3 regions of the Blautia massiliensis (ex Durand et al. 2017) genome follow, and region 1 is predicted to be linked to each of the others. Evidence: predicted binding sites of a transcription regulator. Region 1 holds the regulator's gene; each other region holds the start of a gene.
The links. The regulator HrcA, encoded in region 1, represses chaperone genes, less so after heat shock. The targets are predictions, from matches to a motif close to TGTTAGCACTCNNNNNNNNNGAGTGCTAACA.

Region 1 (3,203 bases):
GGATGATATCAGAGGAGAATCTGATCGACCAGCATGATCAGCTGAATGAAAAATTTATAAACGGCCAGTATGGATGTATGTTCATGTATACCGGTGCGTTGAGGACCTTTCAGAATGCAGGCGTATATGGAAAAGATAAGATCCATATGGCACTATTTCCGGAATTTGCCAAGAAGGTGACCAATGTCGCAACCTGGCAGTATGTACTGAATAAAAATTCTGATCATAAAGAAGCAGCTCTGAAGTTCCTTCAGTATGTGTCCGGATATGAGGCCAGTAAAAATTACGGACAGCTGACAAAAATGTGTCCGGCAAGACTGGATGTGATCGAGGATAAGAATTTTGATCTGGATGGCATTGAAATGATCCGGCAATATCTGAAAGATTATAAGCTGAAGGCAAGACCACTGTGTGCCGATTCCATAGAAGCTGTTTCGTCCATGGGAACGGAATTTCAGAAATATGTGCTGGGACAGAAAACAGAAGCGGAATTTTTTGCCGGGGCACAGGACTGCATAGACCAGTATTACAAAAAAGCATCGTACTGATGCTTTTTTTGTTTTGAAAAAATAAGAACTTTTTTTCAAAACATATTGACAAATATTTTACATGGTGATATCTTAAAGACTGTAGATGTTAGCACTCCACTAAAATGAGTGCTAACAGATATAAAAAAAGAATCAACATCCGTCAGGAAAGAATAAAAAGGAAAGGAGATGGCTTCATGGAAGAGGTGTTGGATGAGCGCAAGCAAAAAATCTTAAAAGCAATCATCAAGACCTATATGGAGACCGGAGAACCGGTTGGTTCCAGGACCATTTCCAAGTATGCGGATCTCAATGTAAGTTCCGCAACGATCCGAAATGAAATGTCAGACCTGACAGATATGGGCTATATCGTCCAGCCTCATACCTCAGCAGGAAGGATTCCTTCAGATAAGGGCTACAGACTTTACGTCAATGAGCTGATGAAGGAGAAGGAAGCAGAGGTTGCAGAGCTGCGAGATCTGATCATTGAGAAGACAGATAAGATGGATAAGGTGCTTAAGAAGGTTGCGAAGGTTCTTGCTTCCAATACCAACTATGCTACCATGGTTTCCGTTCCGCAGTACAGCGGCAACAAGATCAAGTTCATCCAGCTGTCGAGAATGAGCGAGCTTCAGCTTGTGGCAGTGGTTGTCAGTGACAACAACACAGTCCGGAACCAGATCATCAATCTGGATGAGGAAATGGACGACCAGACGATCCTGAAACTGAATCTTCTTCTTAACACCAATCTCAATGGGATCCCAATCCAGGATATCAACCTTGGGATGATCGCCAGACTGAAGGAACAGGCAGGCAGCCACAGCGGTGTGGTGGCAACGGTTCTGGATGCAGTGGCAGCCACCATTCATGTGGAAGAGGAAGATATGGAGATCTATACTTCAGGTGCAACGAACATCTTCAAGTATCCGGAGCTTGCCGATAAAGAGAAGGCAACGGAGCTGATTTCCGCATTTGAGGAGAAGCATGAACTTGCCGATCTTGTAAAAGAACAGATGTCAGATGGAGAGAATACAGGAATCCAGGTTTACATCGGTGATGAGATGCCGATCCAGACCATGAAGGACTGCAGCATTGTAACTGCCAGATATGAACTGGGAGACGGAATGTACGGAACCATCGGGATCATCGGTCCCAAACGAATGGATTATGAGAATGTAGTGGACAGTCTGAAGGAACTGAAGAATCATCTGGATGACGTTTTGAAAAAGAAGAAAACTTAGAAAGGCGGTAGAAAAAAAGTGTCGGAGGAGACAAAGAAAACATCCGAAGAGCAGGAAGCGGAGAAGGAAATCCCCGTAACTGACGGAGATCAGGAAGAAGAAAACCTGACACCGGAGGGAGAAGATCTGCCGGAGGAAGAAAACAATACTCCAGGCGAAGAAGCTGCCTCAGAGGATAAAAAAGAAGAAAAATCAAAAGCTTCCTTCTTCGGAAAGAAGAAAAAAGATAAATCTGAGCAGAAGGTGGAGGAACTTACCGATCGCCTGAAGCGTACCATGGCTGAATTTGATAATTTCCGTAAAAGAACGGAAAAAGAAAAATCCAGCATGTACATCATCGGAGCAAAAGAGATCGTTGAAAAGATCCTGCCGGTTGTGGATAACTTCGAAAGAGGTCTTGCACAGGCACAGGAAGGCGATGCTTTTGCAGATGGAATGAAAATGATCTACAAGCAGCTTACCACAACACTGGATGAGCTTGGTGTGAAGCCGATCGAAGCAGTTGGAAAGGAATTCAACCCGGATTTCCATAATGCAGTGATGCATGTGGAGGATGAAGAGGTTGGAGAGAACATCGTGGTGGAAGAATTCCAGAAAGGTTACACTTATAAGGATTTTGTAGTACGCCACAGCATGGTAAAAGTTGCTAACTGATTAATTGTTAACAAGTTGTAATTTTACAGATACAGACTAAAACAGGAGGAAAAAATCATGGGAAAGATTATTGGTATTGACTTAGGTACAACAAACAGCTGTGTAGCCGTAATGGAAGGTGGACAGCCGACAGTTATCGCAAATACAGAAGGCGCAAGAACAACACCATCCGTTGTAGCATTCACAAAAACAGGAGAGCGTCTGATAGGTGAGCCTGCAAAACGTCAGGCAGTTACAAATGCAGACAGAACGATCTCCTCTATCAAAAGAGAGATGGGTACCGATTACCGTGTAACCATCGATGACAAGAAATATTCTCCACAGGAGATCTCAGCAATGATCCTTCAGAAACTGAAAAAGGATGCAGAGGCATATCTTGGTGAGAAAGTAACAGAGGCAGTTATCACAGTTCCGGCTTACTTCAACGATGCCCAGCGTCAGGCTACCAAAGATGCAGGTAAGATCGCAGGTCTTGATGTAAAACGTATCATCAACGAGCCTACAGCAGCAGCTCTTGCATATGGTCTTGACAATGAGAAAGAGCAGAAGATCATGGTATACGACCTTGGCGGCGGTACATTCGATGTATCCGTAATCGAGATCGGTGATGGCGTTATCGAGGTTCTTTCCACAGCTGGTAATAACCGTCTTGGTGGAGATGACTTTGATAAGAAGGTTACAGATTACATGCTTTCCGAGTTCAAGCGAACAGAGGGCGTAGACTTAAGCAACGACAAGATGGCTCTTCAGAGACTGAAAGAGGCAGCTGAGAAGGCTAAGA
Region 2 (3,203 bases), 1.7 Mb from region 1:
TCAGCTCTGCAAGTTCTTTCTGCAGATCAGCCAGACGCTCTTTACTTAAGTTGTCAGTTTCTTTTTTCAGGGCAGACTCTTCAATCTCCAGCTGCATGATCTTACGTCTCTGCTCATCCAGCTCTGTCGGCATGGAATCCAGCTCCGTCTTGATCAGCGCACAGGCTTCATCAACAAGGTCGATTGCCTTATCCGGGAGAAAACGGTCTGTAATGTATCTGTGTGAAAGTGTGGCAGCTGCAACCAATGCACTGTCTGTGATCTTAACACCGTGGAATACCTCATATCTTTCCTTCAGGCCACGGAGAATGGAAATGGTATCTTCCACTGTCGGCTCATTTACCATAACCGGCTGGAAACGACGGGCAAGTGCAGCATCCTTCTCAATGTACTGTCGGTACTCATCCAGAGTTGTTGCACCGATACAGTGCAGCTCACCTCTGGCAAGCATAGGCTTCAGCATGTTTCCTGCGTCCATGGCGCCGTCTGTCTTACCTGCACCCACGATCAGATGAAGCTCATCGATAAACAGAATGATCTGTCCTTCGCTCTTCTTCACTTCCTCAAGTACCGCTTTCAGACGTTCCTCAAACTCACCACGATACTTGGCACCTGCAACCAGCGCACCCATATCCAGGGCAAAAATCTTCTTATTCTTAAGACCTTCCGGTACATCTCCTGCCACAATACGCTGTGCCAGTCCCTCGATGGCTGCTGTTTTACCAACGCCAGGCTCACCGATGAGAACCGGGTTGTTCTTGGTCTTACGGGAAAGGATACGGATAATATTCCGGATCTCCATATCACGGCCGATCACCGGATCAAGCTTCTGGTTCTTCGCCTTCTCCACAAGATCCTCACCGTATTTATTCAAAGTATCATAGGTTGCCTCCGGGTTGTCACTGACAACTCTCTGGTTTCCCCTGACTGTAGATAATGCCTGAAGAAAACGCTCTCTGGTGATTCCGAATTCATTGAATAGCTTCTTCATGCTCGGGCTTGGATTCTTCAGCATGGAAAGAAAGAGATGCTCAACCGATACATACTCATCTCCCATAGCCTTCGCTTCGTCCTCTGCACTGACCAGTGCCTTGTTCAGATACTGACCAAATCGAAGCTCTCCACCGGAAACCTTAACTCTGGCATCCAGTGCCCTCTTAACTGTGTCAATAAAATATTCCTTCTGGATTTCCATCTTCTCGATCAGCTTGAGGATCAGGCTGTCCTCCTGTGTCAGCAATGCATACAGAAGGTGTTCCTCCTCAATCTCCTGATTGCCATATTCATAAGCAACCTTCTCAAGATCCTGGACAGCCTGTACGGATTTCTGTGTAAATTTACTGATATTCATAGGCTTTCCTCCTATTCTATGAAAAGCATTTTCAATATTCACATACCGGAAATGCTGTGCTTTTTTCTTGTTCTAGGAGAACTATAACACTATTTGTTAGCACTGTCAAGAGGTGAGTGCTAATATTTTTTATATTTTTTTGCAAACCCTTTAAAATCAATGGTTTGCAGTATCTTATTTCTTTTGAAATTGTGATTTTTTCTGTTTTGACACCAATTTGACACCAATTTTTGTTTTTTGGTGTCAAGCGTTTAACGCCATGCTATCCAGTCTTACGACGTGAAAAGTGGTTATCCCTCTTTCCGCACCATATAGGGAATGGCAGGTGTGATTTGCTAAGTTGAAGATAAAAATTTTTGAGTATAAAAAAAGCCCGCACAAAACTTGTTGTTTGTACGAGCTAAAATATTGATATATTCAATTATAAATTGTGTTTCGATAAATTGTATTTTGCTAAATAATCTTCTTAAAACGTTCCATAATGCAATCTTACCTTAATGATAAAACATTGGTTATCAACAATTTTAATATATGTACGGAAAAAGTTTGTATGTTTTTTCTCTATATAAGCTATATCCTTTGAAATATTTTTGTAAAACTGCTTCTTCAACATTTATTCTTATTTGATAGCAAACAAAGCTACAAATAGCAACTATCAATATAGCAGGGATATTCTTTAACGCAATACTCACGCCCAATAATGACAGAATACTTCCAGTGTAGGCAGGGTGGCGGACTAATTTATACATGCCATTTGTTATTAGCTGTTGTTCTTTACTAATCTGAACATTTAATGTAAATGCCTTTTTTAAAGTTAAAACAGCTTTTATACGAATACAAATCCCGACTGCTATAATTAACATACCAATTTTTGCAAAGTAAGCAGGCAACGTCAATTCTCTTATGTAAAATGGAGCTTTTTGACTGACACATAGAAAACTAATTATCAAACAAAATACCAAATTTAAATATAACAACCATTTCGTTCCTAAATCTCTAGTGTCAATTTTTTCAGTTCTATTTTGCTTTGAACGTGTATAAAAGAAAATAAATATTTCGGAAATAAGTAAACACATTAGCAACACATTAAATATATAATATTCAATAGCACTATTAAATTTTGTCATATCGCCCATTACTATTACCTCTTATTCCTTAATTTTAAAAAATTGTTTATTTCATCAGCTTGTCTTTTGGAAATATGATAAAAATAGCAATGAATAGCTATCATAATTAAAATATAGACACATGAATACCATGTAATGTTAATTGCACTAAACGCAAACCATTTACCTATAAATGCCACACCAATGGTTATTGGGTATAATATAATCATTTCAGCAATAAAGTGATGTATATATTTGCTAAAATCTATAAATGATAGAAGCCAATCGACAATCACTGACACCATAAGATAAACAAACACCTGCAAAATAAAGAAACAAAATCTGTCTTTAGAATATCCTACTATAATATTGCTTATTGTTGCATACAAAATAATAAATGTAAATGCCATAGAAAATGCAGGAAGATATGTCCTTAAAAATTTATTCATAATAGCCACTCCTTATCTTATCTCTTAGAATAGGAATATATTTTCTTGAAACAATCAGATTTTCTTCATTGTTAAGTTCTGCCAATAATCTGTGGTTAGGGTAAGGTTTAACACAGACCAGACAAGAAATATTCAATAAGGCTGTTTTGCTTATCCTTACAACATTTGACCTTATTAAATCTTGTTCAATAGCAGAAAGTGTCATTTTACATTCAAATATTTTGTGATGAGTGTACATAAATGTTTTTTTATCAACGGTTTCAAAATACAAGACTTCATTTAATGGTATCTGATACA
Region 3 (3,203 bases), 140 kb from region 1:
TGATATACAGGATGAGGTTACGGATGTGATCTGCGACAACTGTGGCCGCAACATGGTGATCAAGTACGGTCCTCATGGAAGATTTCTTGCATGCCCCGGATTTCCGGACTGCCGTAATACAAAACCATATTATGAGAAGATCGGTGTTGCATGTCCGAAGTGCGGCGGCGAAATTGTCATGAAAAAAACGAAAAAAGGCAGAAAATATTACGGATGTGAGAATAATCCGGAATGTGATTTTATGTCCTGGCAGAAACCTTCTGCAAAGAAATGTCCGAAATGTGGTAATTATATGCTCGAAAAGGGAAATAAGCTGGTTTGCAGCCAGGAAACCTGCGGATATGTGGAACAAAAACCAAAAGATGAAGATTGATTGAATAAATGCTTTTCTATTAATTTTCAGAAAATCCCGTTAAAAATAAAAAAATATAAAAATGTCTTGTAAATTTCCAGAATAACGTGTAATATTAGACTAGAAAAACGATTTCTTTCAAGGTACGAAAGTGAAAGGAGGAAAAATGAGCGTTCAGTTGCTAGATAAAACTAGAAAAATCAATAAGCTTCTGCATAACAGCAGCTCAAGCAAGGTAGTGTTTAACGACATTTGCCAGGTGCTCATGGAAACCTTAAGTTCCAATATCCTGGTACTCAGTAAGAAAGGTAAGGTTCTGGGAGTCAGTATCTGCCCGGGTGTGGATGAGATCACAGAGCTGATCGATGACAAAATCGGCGGACATATCGACCCGTTATTGAATGAGAGATTTCTTGGTGTTCTTTCCACAAAGGAGAATGTCAATCTCCAGACACTTGGCTTTGAGCATGTACCCGGAAATTATCAGGGAATCGTGAATCCGATCGATATTGCAGGTGAGAGACTGGGAACGTTATTCATGTACCGCAATGATCATCCCTATGATATTGAGGATATTATCGTCAGCGAGTATGGTACAACAGTTGTTGGTCTGGAAATGATGCGTGCGGTTCATGACGAGAACGCAGAAGAAGACAGAAAACAGCAGATTGTCAAATCGGCATTCAGTACACTGTCCTTCTCAGAACTTGAGGCGATCATCCATATCTTTGATGAGTTGGATGGGGATGAGGGTATCCTGGTTGCCAGCAAGATCGCTGACCGTGTAGGTATCACCAGATCCGTGATCGTAAATGCACTGCGTAAATTCGAGAGTGCAGGTGTGATCGAATCCCGTTCATCCGGTATGAAGGGAACTTACATTAAAGTTCTTAATGAAGTGATCTTTGATGAGCTTGAGGAGATAAAAGCACAGAGAAGCAAGAAGGCATAATGTGATCAGCACTGTCAGATGCCTGATATAGGATAAAGAACGTGACAAAAGAGACTGCCCGTTATCACGGGAGTCTCTTTTTTGTCTGTTTTATAAAATGAAAATAAATAATGAAATTAAGAAAACAAGAGAAAACAAGAGTATAAAAGAGATAAAGTCAGAATAATATAGAAAAACCATGTCTTAAAAGGGTTGCGAAAATATGCGAAATTCACTAATATAGCCATAGTGATTAGCACTCGTATAAAGTGAGTGCTAGCAGACGAAGATGGAACTTATAAAGGAGGAACATAGATCATGAAGTTAGTACCTTTAGGCGACAGAGTAGTATTAAAACAGGTTGAAGCAGAAGAGACAACAGCATCCGGAATCGTGCTTCCGGGACAGGCACAGGAGAAACCACAGCAGGCAGAGGTTATTGCAGTTGGACCTGGCGGAGTTGTAAACGGAAAAGAAGTAAAAATGGAAGTAGAAGTCGGAAATACTGTTATCTATTCCAAATATGCAGGAACAGAAGTAAAGATGGATGGAACGGATTATATTATTGTAAAGCAGGAAGATATCCTGGCAATCATTAAATAATATAAACATCTTATCGTATATCAATATAAATAGGAGGTCATTTTATCATGGCAAAAGAGATCAAATACGGCGCAGAAGCAAGAGCAGCACTTGAAGCTGGTGTAAATAAACTTGCAGATACAGTAAGAGTAACACTTGGACCGAAAGGAAGAAATGTAGTACTTGACAAATCTTTCGGTGCTCCGCTTATCACAAACGATGGTGTTTCCATTGCAAAAGAGATCGAGCTTGAGGACGGATTCGAGAATATGGGCGCTCAGATCATCAAAGAGGTTGCATCCAAGACAAACGATGTAGCTGGTGATGGTACTACAACAGCGACTGTACTTGCACAGGCAATGGTACATGAGGGAATGAAGAACCTGGCAGCAGGAGCGAACCCGATCATCCTCAGAAAAGGAATGAAAAAAGCAACGGATGTTGCAGTAGAAGCAATCAAGAACATGAGCCAGGCAATCAACGGAAAAGCTCAGATCGCTAATGTAGCCGCAATCTCTGCAAGTGATGAGCAGGTTGGACAGCTGGTTGCAGACGCTATGGAGAAGGTTTCCAAGGATGGTGTTATCACTGTTGAGGAGTCCAAGACCATGCATACAGAGCTTGACCTTGTTGAAGGTATGCAGTTTGACCGTGGATATATTTCCGCATACATGTCTACAGATATGGAGAAGATGGAGGCAACTCTTGATGATCCGTATATTCTGATCACAGATAAGAAGATCAGCAACATCCAGGAGATCCTTCCGCTTCTTGAGCAGGTTGTTCAGGCTGGTGCAAAGCTTCTCATCATTGCAGAAGATGTTGAGGGTGAGGCTCTCACAACCCTGATCGTTAACAAACTGAGAGGAACCTTCCAGGTAGTAGCTGTTAAAGCACCTGGCTATGGTGACAGAAGAAAAGAGATGCTTCAGGATATTGCGATCCTGACAGGCGGACAGGTGATCTCTGACGAGCTCGGTCTTGATCTGAAGGAAGCTAAAATGGAGCAGCTCGGACGTGCAAAATCCGTTAAGGTTGCAAAAGAGAATACAGTTATCGTTGACGGCCTTGGCGATAAAGATGCCATCGCAAAACGTGTTGCTCAGATCCGTGCGCAGATCGAGGAGACAAAATCCGAGTTTGATAAAGAAAAACTTCAGGAAAGACTTGCAAAACTGGCAGGCGGCGTAGCTGTTATCCGTGTAGGTGCTGCTACTGAGACAGAGATGAAAGAAGCAAAGCTTCGTCTTGAGGATGCTCTTGCAGCAACAAGAGCAGCTGTTGAGGAAGGTATCATCGCAGGCGGCGGATCTGCTTACATCCATGCTTCCAAAGAGG

Region 2: clpB (ATP-dependent chaperone ClpB) is a predicted target of HrcA. The motif match lies at 1,446-1,476, and genes of this name have one in related genera.
Region 3: groES (co-chaperone GroES) is a predicted target of HrcA. The motif match lies at 1,535-1,565, and genes of this name have one in related genera.

Annotation. Positions count from the first base shown of each region.
Region 1 is NZ_CP146725.1:3,206,930-3,210,132, forward strand. It holds gene V9W66_RS15070 (ABC transporter substrate-binding protein) at 1-548, shown strand, start outside; gene hrcA (heat-inducible transcriptional repressor HrcA) at 725-1,768, shown strand; gene grpE (nucleotide exchange factor GrpE) at 1,787-2,422, shown strand; gene dnaK (molecular chaperone DnaK) at 2,480-3,203, shown strand, end outside.
Region 2 is NZ_CP146725.1:875,923-879,125, forward strand. It holds gene clpB (ATP-dependent chaperone ClpB) at 1-1,351, opposite strand, end outside; gene V9W66_RS04235 (methyltransferase family protein) at 1,876-2,487, opposite strand; gene V9W66_RS04240 (hypothetical protein) at 2,493-2,906, opposite strand; gene V9W66_RS04245 (LytTR family DNA-binding domain-containing protein) at 2,899-3,203, opposite strand, start outside.
Region 3 is NZ_CP146725.1:3,346,807-3,350,009, forward strand. It holds gene topA (type I DNA topoisomerase) at 1-373, shown strand, start outside; gene codY (GTP-sensing pleiotropic transcriptional regulator CodY) at 519-1,304, shown strand; gene groES (co-chaperone GroES) at 1,602-1,886, shown strand; gene groL (chaperonin GroEL) at 1,934-3,203, shown strand, end outside.